DNA from 2 places in the Vreelandella sp. H-I2 genome. Region 2 is predicted to be linked to the other one. Evidence: predicted binding sites of a transcription regulator. Region 2 holds the regulator's gene; the other holds the start of a gene.

What was found. Region 2 encodes FNR, which switches genes on or off when oxygen is low (the NO sensors DNR and NnrR bind a similar motif). Its sites were predicted from a motif close to TTGATNTANATCAA; they were not measured.
Region 1: ACUVOF_RS16895 (cytochrome ubiquinol oxidase subunit I) is a predicted target of FNR. The motif match lies at 4,364-4,377, and genes of this name have one in related genera.

The regions. Positions count from the first base shown of each region.
Region 1 covers NZ_JBRAMC010000007.1:4,278-12,182, forward strand. The annotation lists gene cydC (thiol reductant ABC exporter subunit CydC) at 1-102, opposite strand, end outside; gene cydD (thiol reductant ABC exporter subunit CydD) at 99-1,772, opposite strand; gene cydB (cytochrome d ubiquinol oxidase subunit II) at 1,777-2,778, opposite strand; gene ACUVOF_RS16895 (cytochrome ubiquinol oxidase subunit I) at 2,781-4,196, opposite strand; gene ACUVOF_RS16900 (calcium/sodium antiporter) at 4,421-5,398, opposite strand; gene ACUVOF_RS16905 (PqiA/YebS family transporter subunit) at 5,784-7,151, shown strand; gene pqiB (intermembrane transport protein PqiB) at 7,144-7,905, shown strand, end outside.
Region 2 covers NZ_JBRAMC010000002.1:166,032-173,936, reverse strand. The annotation lists gene ACUVOF_RS05375 (heavy metal translocating P-type ATPase) at 1-1,276, shown strand, start outside; gene ccoS (cbb3-type cytochrome oxidase assembly protein CcoS) at 1,273-1,518, shown strand; gene ACUVOF_RS05365 (sulfite exporter TauE/SafE family protein) at 1,515-2,210, shown strand; gene hemN (oxygen-independent coproporphyrinogen III oxidase) at 2,299-3,720, shown strand; gene fnr (fumarate/nitrate reduction transcriptional regulator Fnr) at 3,805-4,551, shown strand; gene ttcA (tRNA 2-thiocytidine(32) synthetase TtcA) at 4,544-5,464, opposite strand; gene ACUVOF_RS05345 (DNA polymerase III subunit epsilon) at 5,590-6,243, opposite strand; gene ACUVOF_RS05340 (DUF294 nucleotidyltransferase-like domain-containing protein) at 6,249-7,905, opposite strand, start outside.

The DNA.
Region 1 (7,905 bases), on a different contig from region 2:
CATTTGGGTAATCCAAATGAGAAAAGCGCCCACTAAAAAACGCCTGCGCCGCTGTATTAAAAGCAACAGCCAAGGGCGAAAGTCGCGGAAAATAGCAATCAAGCGAGCACCTCTACCAACTCACCCCTTTCAAAAGAAAAATGGCGTTGCGCAGCAGCTATAACAGCAGGATGGTGGGTAGCAATTACCAGGGTGCGCCCCTCTTGGGCAAGCTTAAGTAAAGCTGACATCACAAACTGCTCAGTGTCTTGATCCAGGCTGGCGGTAGGCTCATCCAATAACACCAGCGGTGCATTGCTAAGGTACACACGTGCGAGTGCAAGGCGCTGGGCCTGGCCGCCCGACAAGCCAACCCCTCTCTCGCCGATTAAGGTATCAAGCCCATCAGGCAGCTGTTTCAAAAAAGGTCCAAAGCCTGCCCGGTACAGCGCAGCTTCCATTTGCTCATGGGACGCTTGTGGTGCTGCTAAGCGCAGGTTATCAATCAAACTGCCGTGTAAAAGACAGGGTTGCTGATCTAACCAAGCATACTGGTAGTTTTCTTGTCGACGATATATGCCGGAACTAGACGCAAGAAAACCTGCTAGTAACGCCAGTAGGGTCGACTTTCCACTACCGGAGGCTCCGCTAATCGCCACTACTTCACCCTTTTTTATCGTCAGGTCGATAGGACCAATTACTTGCCCTCGGCTAGGATAACTAACGCAAGTAGCAACTAGCTCAATGACCGAGTTACCCAATAACGGAGCCACAGCGGCATGCCTGCTAACTAAAGCTGGTTCATTGAGCACATTAACCACACTCTCAGCAGCGCCCAGTGCCGCTGCACGGTCATGGTAGTGCTGAGAAAGCGTACGCAAGGGTTGGAAAAATTCAGGCGCAAGCAATAAAACTGCAAGACCCGAAAAAAGCGTCAGAGATGATGAAGGCCCGTACTCGATATACCCCAGCAGGCCAAAACCAACATACATGGCCACGACTGCAATGGCTACGGAGGCAAAAAACTCCAGCACCGCCGAGGAAAGAAACGCTAGGCGCAAAGTACGCATGCTAAGACGTCGGTAATCATCAGTGGCGTACCAGACATCTTGTTGCGCGGCTGAGGTTCGGCCAAATAACTGTAGTGTTGTCATACCACGCACACGATCTATGAAATGAGCTGACAACCTCGATACAGCAACAAACTGATCGCGATTAAGACGCTCAGCTCCCATCCCTACCAGCGCCATAAAAATCGGAATAAGCGGTGCAGAAAGTAGTAAAAACAGTGCCACCAGATAATCCAGCCAACCCGCCACCATCAATATCAGCAGCGGCAAGCACAGTGCGATCCGCAATTGGGGATAAAACCGGGAAAAATACCCTTCCAGCGCATCAATATGTTCAACTGCCTGGTTGGCTAGGGAGCCGCTGTGCTGACCGGTTAGCCAAACAGGGCCTAAGGCGGACAGCTTATTTAATAGTTGCGATCTGGCACGCTGTCGAATACGCAGGCTTGCTTCCAGGCCCAATATTTCATGCCCCCACTGAAAGGCAGCGCGTAACAAAACGCTACCTACCAGCAGAGCGAATACAGGAAATAAGGCTATGGGTGAACGATCATGTACTGCTACCTGATCAATAAGCCACGCCAGGCCAACTACCATGACAATCGTTTGGCTACCTGCCAACACGCCACATAGCGCTGAACAAAACAGGTAATTGCGCTCTCCTTTAGCCAACGTTTTTAGCCAACTGCGTGGCGTCAGAGAGAGCGCATGTTCAGTTACCATGTGATTAGTGGTATCCCTCGCCTACTCGTACCTTGCCGCGAAAAACCCAATAGGTCCAAGCGGTATAGGTCAATATAATAGGGATAACAATGGCCACGCCCACCAACAGGAAAAGCTGAGATTCAGGCGCAGAAGCCGCATCCCAAAGCGTGTAGTTCGGTGGAACGACAACGGGCCATTTACTGACGATCAGACCCAAATAGGTAAAGACATAAATGCCAATAGTGGCAAGAAAAGGTGCTAGCTCACGACGTTTTTGGACAGAACGAAAAACGGTAAACGCACAGATCAGCGCCAAAAAAGGAAAAATCCAAATTAACTGAATATTACCAAACCATCGCTCCCATACGAGCGGGTTCACGAACGGCGTCCACAGACTAATCACGGCGAAAACAAATAGCACGAGTGCCAGTAACAAGGGAGTGATTTTATATGCCCAATCCTGCACATACCCTTCTGATTTTAGTATCAACCAAGTAGCGCCTAGCAAAGCATAGCCTGCCATCAGGCCAAGCCCCGTCAACACTGAGAATGGCGTCAACCAGTCAAATGCACCGCCTACATAGGCAAAGTTTTCAACGGGAAAGCCCTGAATATAAGCCCCAACGACCGCACCTTGTGCAAAGGCAGCAATGGCCGATCCCCAGGAAAAGGCACGATTCCACCAGTGCCGGTTGCGGCGCGATTTAAACCGCAGCTCAAACGCCACTCCCCTGAAGATCAGTCCCGCCAGCATCAAGAACACACCGATGTAAAGTGCCGGCAAAAATACCGAGTAAACTAATGGGAAGGCTCCTAAAAGCCCTGCCCCACTCAGCACCAACCACGTTTCGTTACCATCCCATATTGGTGCGACCGAGTTCATCATTACGTCCCGAGCATCCTCATCGGGAGCAAAGGGATAGATAATCCCCAATCCCAGATCAAACCCATCCATCAACACATACATGATGATGCCGAAACCAATGATGAAAGCCCAAATTAACGTTAAATCAAACATATCCATGTTTAGTTCCTCACCGGATCAAGGTCATCATCAAAGGAAGTCTCCGCCCCTGACATCGGACGCATGGGTCGCCTAGAATTATCTGCTTCCGTTTCACGCTTTTCTTCGGGCAACATGCCATTGCGCACGACGCGTGTGAGGTAATAGATGCCTACGTAAAAAACCACCGCATAAACCAAGATGTAGCCAAGTAGCGTAAATAACGCCATAGGCCCTGTTAGCGAAGGCGTCAGCCCTTCTTCGTGCGTCATCATGCCGTAGACAAGCCAAGGGGCACGGCCCGATTCAGTGACAACCCATCCCGCCAAGACCGCCACAAATGGCATCGCGATCATCCTGGTCAGTGTCTTTAGAAACAGTCGTTGTTTATAGATGCGCCCTTTGCGTCGCAATATCAGCCCTGTCAGCGAAACTGCAATCATTAAAAGCCCAATCCCCACCATTACGCGAAATGCCCAAAACACAATGAACACAGGCGGTTGTTCCTCGGGCGGCGCTTCATTAATGCCCGGTATTTCACCATCAAACGAATGGGTAAGGATAAGGCTCGCTAAGTTAGGAACGCCAAATGAGAAATGGTTGGTTTGCGCCTCCTGATCAGGTATCGCAAATAACAGCAACGGCACATTCGTGGCCGTTTCCCAATGCCCCTCCATAGCAGCCACCTTGGTCGGCTGATGCTCTAAAGTATTGAGACCATGGAAGTCACCGATTACCGCTTGGGTCGGCGCTAGAAAAAGAAGCAGCCAAAGGCACATTGAAAGCGCACGGCGATTTGCCTCCGGGTCGCGGTCACGCAATAAAAACCATGCGCTGACGCCCGCCACGACAAAGCCACCGGTTAGAAAGGAAGCCACTGCCATGTGAAAGAAGCGGTATGGGAAGGAAGGATTAAATATAGCTTCCATCCAAGAGGTTACATGGAAGCGAGAATCAATGAGTTCTACACCCGCAGGCGTATGTAGCCAGCTGTTGGCTGATAAAATCCAAAAAGTCGAAATGAAAGTGCCTATCGCTACCATAATAGCGGCAAATAGATGCACCCCTTCAGGTACTTTACCGCGACCAAATAACAATACGCCTAAGAAGGCTGCTTCAAGAAAGAAAGCCGTAATAACTTCATAGCTCAGCATAGGGCCAATAAAATTAGACGATGCTTGAGAAAAATTGCTCCAGTTAGTGCCAAATTGGAACGACATCACAATGCCTGACACTACCCCCATTCCAAAAACAACGGCAAATACCTTTGTCCAGAAAAGCGAAAGGCGATCCCAAGCTGGATTGTCAGTCTTATAGAAAAGGCCATGAAGCAGCGCGATGTAAGACGCCAAGCCAATAGTAAACACGGGGAAGATCGCATGAAACGATACGACGAATGCAAATTGAAGCCGTGATAGCACCAGGGGATCAAGTTCCATTTCACTCTCCTAAGACCTGAATCGATATCCTATCAATGGGTTCACACAAGCTTAGTTGAGCCTTCATGGCACTGCACTTTTCGTTATAAGCACTAAGCTTATTTCTTAATATTTTTTAATTTGCTGTTTTCCTAAGTAACCATCTTACCTTAGACAGCCCAACGCCTTTGATGTGTCTCATTGACGCACAGGCTAATTTAGATGGGCTATAGTCCGCTGACAAACTACCGGGATAACACTACCACGCTCACCATATAGCCGGTATAAGCGATAAATAGCGCCAGTAAGATGCCCCCTTCCAAACGGTTGATTCGCCGCGGGCGCCCACGCCAAGAGAACGCAAACAGAATCATCAGTAACGTCATGCCGGTCATCACACTCCAGTCACGCACTAATACCTCTCGACCTGCGTCAATGGGTGCAATAATTCCGGCAAGGCCGACAACCGCCAAGCTGTTAAACAAGTTGGAACCTACCACGTTGCCTAATACCAAATCGTGCTCTTTACGGCGCAAAGCGCTGATCGAAGAGGCGAGTTCCGGCAGCGAGGTGCCAATAGCGACGACGGTTAGCCCAATAATCAGATCGCTAACGCCGAAACGAACCGCGATCTCCACTGCCCCCCACACCAGCAAGCGGGAACTGGCGATTAGCAGCGCCAACCCCACCAGTGTCCACATAATGGATTTCCCCCGGGACATCGGTTTGCTATCCAGGGTCTCAGCTACTTCAGAGACGATTGCGTCGTCTGGCTGGTTGCGTGAACGAACGATACTAACAACAATAAAAACCACTAATGCCAGTAAGAGACAGACGGCTTCCCAGCGTGCTACAAAACCGTCGAGTAGAATCAAGCCAGTCGCCAACATGACGAGCATTAGTATTGGCATCTCTTTGCGAATAACACTGGAGTGAACAGCAAGGGGAGCAATAAGCGCGACCAACCCGAGTATTAAACCAATATTTGCAATATTTGAACCGTAGGCGTTGCCTACTGCCAATCCCGGATTGCCATCCAATGCAGCCAGTACTGAAACCATCATTTCCGGCGCCGAGGTACCAAACCCAATGACCAACATACCAATCAAGAGAGGTGAAAGCCCAAGCCAACGAGATGTAGCCGCTGCGCCATCGATAAACTTCTCGGCACTCCAAACCAGTAAGACCAATCCAAACACAACCGCTAATATGGGAAGCAACATTTCATTTCCTTCATGGCATAATGATCGGCACTGTTTCCATGCGTCACATTAAGAACTGTATTTAGGGACTCATTCTAAGGGCTACTTTTAAGAACTACTTCATAGAGATGGCCGTAAGATGCTATTACTAACGGCACTTTGCTTATGAATGATCCCTGGCAAACGATTCAGCCGCCCTACGAGTCACATTCAACTGTCTCTCATTGCGCCGCAGATCGTTCTCTAAGCTAATGCCTTAGTCAAGCTGCTAGTCTATATTTTTTGAGTAGTATTTCAGCAACATAGGCTTGCTAAAAAGCGCGTTTGACCGCCTAATCCGCCACATCCTAGTAGTTTTACTAAGGATTCGCACTGAGAGTTTTGGTTTTTGCCTCCACAACGATTAATAAAGCGACATACATTACCGGTCAACACTCCCCTCGTTGACCGTTCGCCCCCTGAAGTTAGAACTCAGCGGCGACGTTTGCGTGCTTGTCATGAGTGCGACTGGGTGTCGGCATTGCCGCCACTTAGCGCAGGCGAAAAAGCAAGCTGTCCGCGCTGTACACATATCTTAGTCAAACGCCACCGCTACCCAGCACAACGCAGTATGGCCCTGGCCATCGCCTCACTGATTGCACTCATAGTGGCGGTGTCATTTCCCTTTATTAGCTTCACAGTGAGTGGTGTTAGTAACCGTATCGAGTTAACGCAGACCGCCACTACCCTGATTGGCTTTCATCAACCCGTGGTCGCTATCGCCATCATCATGACGATTGTCGTGCTGCCAGCGGTATACCTTATCGGCGTTCTGTGGCTTCAATTTGGCCTTCTGCGTGACCGCCTATTGCCTTTTAGCCGGGATATTGCACGCTCCCTATCTCACCTAACACCTTGGATGATGGCTGATGTCTTCATCATTGGCGCCTTAGTCAGCCTGATCAAAATAGCCGGCCTGGCCGATGTTGAGCTAGGCATATCGTTCTGGGCATTTTGTGTATTTGCGCTGCTGTTATTGATGACGACCCAATCTATCGACGCCGACTGGATGTGGTTCTCTTTAGAGGGTGAACCGTTGGCTCCCGAAGGTACTCAAACGGGCATGCCTGCAGCAGGACAAGGGTTAACTGGCTGCCCAACCTGCGGACTCATCAACCGCCTATCGCCACAAGGACGCGGCTACTGCACTCGCTGCCATGAAAAGCTTCATCAACGCTTGCCACATAGCTTACAGCGCACCTGGGCACTCCTCTGCGCATCGGCCGTCATGTATATTCCCGCCAATGTGTACCCTATTATGACCACCACCAGTCTAGGCCACTCAACGCCCTCAACCATTATTGGCGGGGTTGTTCAACTCATACAAATGGGCTCTTGGCCCATCGCTGCCGTCATTTTCATTGCCAGCGTTATCGTTCCAGTAGGTAAATTAGTCGCTTTAACCTGGCTTTGCTTAGTTGTCAGGCGCAGCAGTGTACTCAATGCACAAAGCCGTACCCGGCTTTATCGACTAACAGAATTTATTGGCCGCTGGTCAATGGTGGATGTCTTCGTCGTCGCCATTTTAGTGGCATTGATTCGCGCCGGATCATTAATGTCGATCACACCGGGCCCGGCGGCGCTCGCCTTTGGCTCAGTAGTGGTATTGACCATGTTAGCGGCGATGACATTTGATCCACGCTTAATTTGGGATACGCCTCTCCCTGCTAAAAACTCACTACGTCATTCTCTTCTTCGCCGTAAAACGGCCACCAAGGAACCTGTTGATGGCTAACGAAACAACACCGCCTACTTCTGAACAAACGAAAACCAACTCAACCAACGAACAGGATTTAAATAAGGCTAAAACATCACGCCAAACTCGCCTTTCGCCTATATGGATAGTGCCGATCGTTGCCATCGCCATTGGTTTATGGCTGGTATACGATAATTACTCCAATCGCGGCATCCTGGTAACACTTACCATGGATAATGCGGAAGGCATCGAAGCTGGCAATACCCTGATTCGTAGCCGAAATGTTGAGATCGGCAGGGTGCAAAACGTACAACTCTCGGATGACCTATCCCACGCTGTTTTGACCGCCAGCATCCAACCAGAAGTAGAGGATATGTTGCGCGAAGACAGCCGCTTCTGGGTGGTCAAGCCACGTATCGGTCGTGAAGGGATTAGCGGCTTAGGCACCGTGCTCTCAGGGGCTTATATTCAGCTTGAGCCCGGCACTGAAGAAGCGCCACGACGAAAATTTCCGGTCAGTGACATCCCCCCCGTAGCACCTGCTGGTCAGGCAGGGCTCCGTCTTAGCTTAACCAGCCAAATGGGCAACTCTCTTCGCGTTGGCGATCCAGTGTCTTATCAAGGCTACACAGTGGGACGTATTGAAGAGAACAATTTTGAACCTGAGTCACGCACCATGCAGCATCAGGTATTCATTGAAAAGCCATATACCAATTTAGTCACTGACAGCACGCGTTTCTGGACCTCAAGCGGCATTGACTTTCGCTTAGGTGCCGATGGTGTACGCGTTAAC
Region 2 (7,905 bases):
CCTGGTGATTAGGGTTACCCACGCCGGAAAAGACGCTCAAGTGGCTGGCATTGTTGACCTTACCGACCGTGCGTTTGCCAGCCGCCCGCGGCTGGCCCAGATGGCTGCGCGCATGGCCCACCTATTTGTCCTACGGCTGCTGGTGGTGACGGCCTGCGTCACTATCGCCTGGTGGTTTATCGACCCTTCGCGGATGCTTTGGGTGCTGCTTTCAGTGTTGGTCGTCACTTGCCCCTGCGCCCTGGCGTTGGCGACACCTGCGGCATTGACCGCGGGCCACGGCCAGTTGCGTAAACGCGGCGTCTTAATCACCCGCGCCGATGCCATGGAGACACTCTCCAACGTTACCCGGGTCATTTTCGATAAAACAGGCACTCTGACCCGCGGCGAAATGCACGTCACCCAGATCAAACCATTCGGTGAACTAACCGTTGAGCGTGCCCAAGCGATTGCCGCCGCCCTAGAGGCTCACTCGGAACATCCTATAGCCCGCGCTTTTCGCCCTTTCCGTGATGCGACGCTCCAGGCCAGGGATATTCACAGCTATACTGGGCAAGGGTTAGAAGGAACTTTAGAGGGCGTACGGTGGCGGCTGGGCAAACCCGAATTTGCGACCCATGAGCCTATCGCGGCACCTGCCAAGGGGCAGTGGCTGCTACTTAGCGAAGATGGCAAGCCCCGCGCCTGGTTTGGCCTGCATGACGGCATTAGAGATGATGCCGCCGCGACAGTTGACGCCCTACACGCCCAAGGGTTCAGCGTGGAGCTGCTTTCCGGCGATACGGAAGACGCCGTCGAAAGCCTGGCCAGCCAGCTTCATATTGCAACCTGGCATTCAGGCACCAGCCCGGAGGGTAAGTTAGCTCGGCTGAAAGAGCTTCAAGCTGCTGGCGAAACCGTACTCATGGTTGGTGATGGTATCAACGATGTGCCGGTCTTGGCCGGTGCCGATGTAGCGATTGCTATGAATGGCGCAACGGATTTGGCCCGTACTCGTGCCGATGCGATATTGCTTAGTCCGCGCCTGATGCGGATTTTTGAAGCTATCGAGATTTCCCGCGCTACCCGGCGTATCATGCGCCAAAATATGATCTGGTCTGTGTGCTATAACTTTTCGGCGCTACCGCTGGCAGCAATGGGGTTAGTGCCTCCCTGGCTAGCCGCCATTGGCATGTCGCTAAGTTCGCTCGTGGTGGTCGGTAATGCCCTGCGGCTATCACGCTGGCGCGCCCAACCCGCTACTTCGCTTAGCGCTACAAACCCGGTAACTGCATGACGATTCTGTATCTACTCATTCCGCTCTCACTGATTTTACTCGGCCTCGCCGTCTGGGCATTTTTCTGGGCGGTTAAAAATGATCAGTTCGACGACCTGGAAGGGCCCGCGCACCGTATTTTGTTTGATGAGGATGAGAACGACCTCAGCCCCGAACAGCGTCGCCAGCGGCAGCAAGCCAAGAACAAGCCTGTTGCACCTTCAGATACGCCCCCATCCGACGACCAAGAGCCACGGCCATGAACCCAACGGGCCTTGATCTGCCGCCGCTATTAGCGGCGTTTGTATTTGGTTTGATGGGCGGCGCTCACTGCATCGGCATGTGTGGCGGCATTATGAGCGCACTCACCTTCGCGGTGCCTCCCAGCATGCGTCATCCGGCACGGTTGGGTGGCCTGCTGCTCAGCTATAACGCCGGTCGTATCACTAGCTATATGAGCGCAGGTGCGCTGGTTGCGCTATTAGGTACACTGTTTTCTCTTTCAGCTACCGCTAGGTTGTTACTCCAGGTTTTTGCCGCGCTGATGCTCATCTTAATGGCGCTGTATATTGCCAACTGGTGGAAGGGGCTGCTCAAAATCGAAGCTGTTGGCCGCCGCCTATGGCGCCTTCTTGAGCCTATAGGGCGGCGTTTAATGCCCGTTGTACACCTTCCCCAAGCCTTCGCGCTGGGGGCAGTGTGGGGCTGGCTACCCTGCGGGCTGGTTTACTCCATGCTGGCCTGGAGTTTAGCGATTTCCGACCCATTGCAAGGGGCACTGCTAATGGGCGCCTTTGGGCTTGGTACATTACCCGCGTTATTAGCGACTGGACTTGCTGCGCGCCAGTTAAGCCATCTCATACGTCACCCAGCAACACGCAGCGTGGCCGCGTTAACCATTATCACCTTTGCGCTTTGGCAGCTTTGGACCCTCACAGTGCATAATCTCCACTAATATGATATGGCTCAACGTTTACTAAGCCTCTGCACGCTAGGCTGGCCTTAATTTTAAAATGCCATCCCTAACGCCGGAGCACACCTTCATGCCCGTTCATGCCTCTGCGGCTTTCTCTACTGCATCAGCCCCTAAGCAGATAGTGTGGGATGAGGCCCTGCTGCGCCGCTACGATACCAGCGGACCGCGCTACACCTCCTATCCAACTGCACTGTCGTTTCATGACCAATTTACCCCTAGTGATTTGACCCAGGCGCTAGAGCGCAGCAATACCAGCAAGCGTTCACTCTCGCTGTATGTGCACATCCCTTTCTGCCGAAAAATCTGCTTCTACTGCGCCTGTAATAAAATCGCCACCAAGAATACCGCTCTGGCTGAACCCTACTTAGCCCGACTCGACCGCGAAATGGTACTGACCGCCCGCCGCTTAGATACCACACGGGCGGTTGAGCAGTTACATTGGGGAGGTGGTACACCGACATTTCTCAGCTTGAATCAGATGGGCGATCTGATTGATCGCCTGGATGCCCGTTTTGGGCTTTCGTCCTCTCACGATCGCGATTATGCGATTGAAATAGATCCTCGCGAAGCGGATGTATTTACCTTAAGGCACCTCCAGTCGTTGGGATTTAACCGCATCAGCCTGGGCGTGCAGGACTTAAGCCCGCTGGTGCAGAAAGCCATTAATCGCATTCAGCCTCGGATACTCACCGAAACGCTGATGGATGAAGCGCATCGATTGGGTTTTAGGTCTTTGAATCTTGATTTGATTTATGGCCTGCCGTTTCAAACTGAAAAGAGCTTTGCTGACACCTTGCGCCAGGTAATTGAGCTGAACCCCGCACGGCTTTCTGTGTTTAATTACGCCCATATGCATGAGCGCTTTCCCCCTCAGCGGCGCATTAATGTCGATGACTTGCCAGGAGGCGAAGAGAAGCTGGCGATTCTTCGTACCACTATTGAAATGCTCACCGCGGCGGGTTATGTGCATATCGGTATGGATCACTTTGCCCGTACTGACGACAGCTTAGCCGTTGCCCAGCGTGAAGGCTCGCTACAGCGTAACTTTCAAGGCTACTCCAGCCACGCCCAGTGTGACTTAATTGGTCTTGGCGTTTCGGCGATTTCTCGCATTGATGATATCTATGCGCAAAATCCTAGTGATCTGACACGCTACGAAGCGTCGCTGGATCAGGGGCAGCTTGCCACGGTGCGTGGCATACGCTTAAGCGATGACGACCTGATCCGGCGGGACGTGATTGAGCGGCTGATGTGCGATATGCGTATTGATTTGGCCACGGTTAGTCAACGCTGGAACATTGATGCTCCGCGCTACTTTGCGCCAGCACTTGAACATCTGCGAAGCGCCGAGCAAGATGGTCTGCTAACGCGAAGCGGCGATCAACTAAGCGCTACCCCCATGGGCCGACTGCTCATTCGCCATATAGCGATGGCGTTTGATGCTCACCTGCCGCAGCAAACGGGCCAAGGCTACTCAAAGATTGTTTAATAATCTTTAAGCAGGCATGCCATAGCGACTATAATAAGTAAGGTTTTTCTAATCGATAAGCGGCACTCACTTAAGGAGCAACGCATGCTGGAATCCATGAGCCCCAGACGCTCGCTACTCCACGAAGCTCGCTGCCAAACCTGCAGTTTGAGTTCACTGTGCTTGCCGCTTGCCCTTGAACTGGACGACATGGGACAGTTCGATGCCATTATTCGCCGCCGTGCGCCGCTGAAAAAAGGCGCGCTACTGTTTCGCCAGGGAGATGCCTTTACCAGTGTTTATGCGGTACGTTCGGGCAGCCTTAAACAAGTCACATCAGAGGGGAACGGCAGCGAGCAACTGACCAATTTCTATCTACCTAGTGAATTGGTCGGGCTGGATGGGATTGATGAAGAGCACTATCCCGGGAGCGTAATCGCCCTGGAAACGACCACGGTTTGCGAAATCCCCTTTGACCGCCTGGATTTACTGTCAGAAGAGCTGCCCGAACTACGTGGCCAGTTGTATCGCAGCATGAGCAAAGAATTACGCGACGACCGGCGCATGATGCGCCTGTTATCACGTAAAACCGCCGACCAGCGGCTGGCAAGCTTTTTGATTACGCTTTCAGATCGTTTTCGTCGGCGGGGTTACTCGCCTTACAGCTTTCGACTTTCAATGCCCAGAGCTGATATCGGCAACTACCTCGGGCTGGCGGTGGAAACGGTCAGCCGCATCTTAAGCCGCCTTCAGCAGCAAAATGTAGTGGCGGTTTCGGGGCGAGAGGTTAATATCCTCGACATGCAGCGTTTGATAACTCTCACCGAAGAAGAACAGCAAACGGTTAGCTGACGTTAAACGCCTGGATTCGCCCGGCCAGTAACTCTGCCTGCTTGGCCTCTAAACCTGCAAAATCGAACAGATTGCGGTCTGCCAGTTGGGAAGGCGCGATATTAGTGACGGCTTTAAACATGCTTTCCAGGCGGCCGGGGAACTTTTTATCCCATTCAGCGAGCATCTCTTTTACCACTTGGCGCTGCATATTAGGCTGGGAACCACAAAGATTGCAGGGAATAATCGGGAATTCCATCAACCGAGAAAACTCGGCAATATCCGCCTCTTTACAATAAGCCAAAGGCCGAATGACGATATTCTTGCCATCATCGGAGAGCAGCTTGGGCGGCATCGCTTTCAGGTTGCCCCCAAAGAACATATTGAGAAACAGCGTTTCAAGAATATCTTCGCGATGGTGACCCAAAGCAATTTTATTGGCGCCTATCTCTTCTGCAAAGCCATACAGCGAGCCGCGCCGCAGGCGTGAACAGAGCGCACAGGTGGTTTTGCCTTCTGGGGTTTTCTCCTTTACAACCGAGTAGGTATCACGTTCGACAATATGATATTCAACGCCCTGCTTATCCAGGTAACTAGGCAGCACGTGCTCGGGAAATCCCGGCTGCTTTTGGTCTAAATTGACCGCCAGCAGTGAAAAGTTGATCGGTGCATTGCGCTGCAAGTTGCGCAAAATCTCCAGCATCGTGTAGCTATCTTTACCACCGGAGAGGCATACCATGACGCGATCGCCTTCATTGATCATTTGGTAATCAATAATCGCATTGCCCACTTCTCGGCGCAGACGCTTTTGCAACTTGTTAAATTCACGCTTCTGCTTGGCGTCAGCCAGCTCTGGCTGGCCTTGCGCCGGAGCAGCGGGGGCGGCTGCTAAAGTATCAAGGTGAGCAGGGTCAAAATGATTGAGAGATTGCATGGTATAGGCACTGCCGAGTGTGAAAGGCGCTAGAGCGGAAAAAGTAGGCGCTATTCTAACAACACTCAGCGCCCGACCCAACTTTCTGTCTCTAAGAATCCTCTGTCTCTAAGTGCCCTCTGTCTCTAAGCGGCCTCAGCCATCGTGCGCTGCAGCCGCATATAGAGTAGTGCGCTGGCTGTCGCCTCGCCTAACACACTCTGCATCCCCAAGGCGGGAACTTTCCAGCACGTCAGCGCCTGAGCAAAGCTGCTGGGCGCGTCAATCTCTGGATGCAAGCGACGCAGTCGGCGTTGATGCAGCTTCGCCACATCGATCTGGGCATTAGGTAGTGAAAAGCCCAACTGCTTACTCAGTAGCGCATTCAATGCGCTAATACGCTGCTCTAATTTCCAGCCGATAATCGGTCGATTGCCAATGAATTCCACTAACGCGCTTAAGTTATCCCTGTTAGGTGGCATTACTTCCCCAGCTTGGCATAGCAAGTGGTGACGGCGCAGCGTTGCACTCTCGGGCTGCCTCGCACAGCCTAAGGTGATTACAAAAGCGCGACTGGTACGCACTTGCTGTTGGCTCATCGCCACCGCCGCCAAGCTAATCACTGGTGAAGTGGGTGTAGGCATTGCAGTGCAGGCAAGCGCTACTAGCTCTTCACCCATATAGGGCTGAAACAGCCAGGCATAGGGAGAGTCCGCACAGCGTCGCCGGTCACTCTCACGACGCATTAGGGTACGCAGCGAGCCACTAAATAACGCCACGTGCCGATCTAACAGCCGCATTCCGCTCACGAATACTCCAAATGGTAACGATGCGAAAGCCGCTGTTTAAAGTCTTTGACAATATGCAGCGCCTCACGTAATAGGTCACGTTCGAGCGAAGAGAGGGTTTGCACCACGACACGATTGGTGCGATTCGTCTCTTGCGGCGTACTAGGCGTCTCCAGGGCGGCAAGCTGCTGCCTAAGACGTAGTTCGGTAAAGAGCGCCAACGCCTCACCCAGGTCCTCGGCAAAACGACGATCCAAACGGCCATCTGCAGCCAGAGCGTCAAGGCGGTCGAGGGTCGAGGTGGCTTTGATACGCCGCTCAAGCGCCATGGTGCGCACGCCATGCACGATGGGGAAAATACCGCCTTTCTTAATATCGATACCGTGTTGTGGCTTTTTCAGCGAGCCAAACAGGGTCAGCGGCGTCGAAAAACGCAGTGCTGTTCGGGCAAAATACGAGAGCAGTAGCTCATCGTGGGAGCAGCGTTCGAACAACTCATCACGGACACTTTCAAGCAAACGGGGGTTACCTGCTACGGCATGGGCATCAAGCATAATCGCCAGTTTCATCAGGCTGTCGCCATCACGCTCGCTGGCCCATTTGGCAATATTGCTCTTCCACTGCGATACCGTTGCCACCCACTCGGGGTTAGACACCATAATATTGCCGGGACACGGCGGATAACCAAGCTGTATCAGGGTATCAGTAAGGGTTTGCATGTAGCTTGCGATATCAGGCCACTGGGTTTCATCAGCGAGAATCAAGCCGTTATCTTGATCCGTTTTTAAAATCTGCTCGCCGCGGCCTTCGCTACCCATCACCATCATGCAGCTCTGCTCGCGGTAGCGTTCATCGATTGTGAATTCCCAGGCTTTACTCATGATGCGGCCGTTCAGTGCGGCGAGCAGATCCATCGCAAAGCGCAATTTAACGCCCTGGGCCATTAATGCTTTTACCAGCTCCGGCGTGCGCTGGCTGGCCGCTGACAACGCCTCTAAACTGCTCGCCTGCTCCACCTGCAAACTCACCACATAGCTGCGGCTCGAAAAGTAGCTAAGCACATCGGTAAGTTCTACAACGCCTTTTAAGTCGTTGCGCTCCATCACGACTACTCGTGTCACTTTATGCCGCGTCATCAGCACCAACACTTCAAACAAATATTGGTCTGGTGCAACGGTTACCAGATTAAAATGAGCGATTTTATCGAGCGATGCAGTTACCGGGCTGCCTTCCAACACCAGCGCATTGAGTAGATCGGTTTTGGTCACCATGCCCAGCGTGTCCTGGGTTTCTACCAGTAGGCTGTCGGCGTGACTATCATTCAGTTGCTTCACTGCGCTAGCAATATCACTGGAAGCGGCCATTAACAGTGGCTCGCGCATACACTCGCTCACCTTGGCCAACATAAAGCCCGCCATGGTAACGCCACCATCAGCACGTTTTTCGGTTAACAACCGCGCTTTATGCGTCAGTGATTGGCGAAAGAAATCACTAAAATCGGGATAATGGCTGCACAACTGCTGAAACAGCGCCTTAGGCATTAAGTAGCATAGGCACTCCTGCTCAGCCTTAAAACGATAGCGGCTTTTACCATTGAGGATACTGATCGCCCCAAACAGGTCCCCCGCCGTGTAATGCCCAATGCGTGAAGTAGACGAGGGTAGCGTAGGGTCG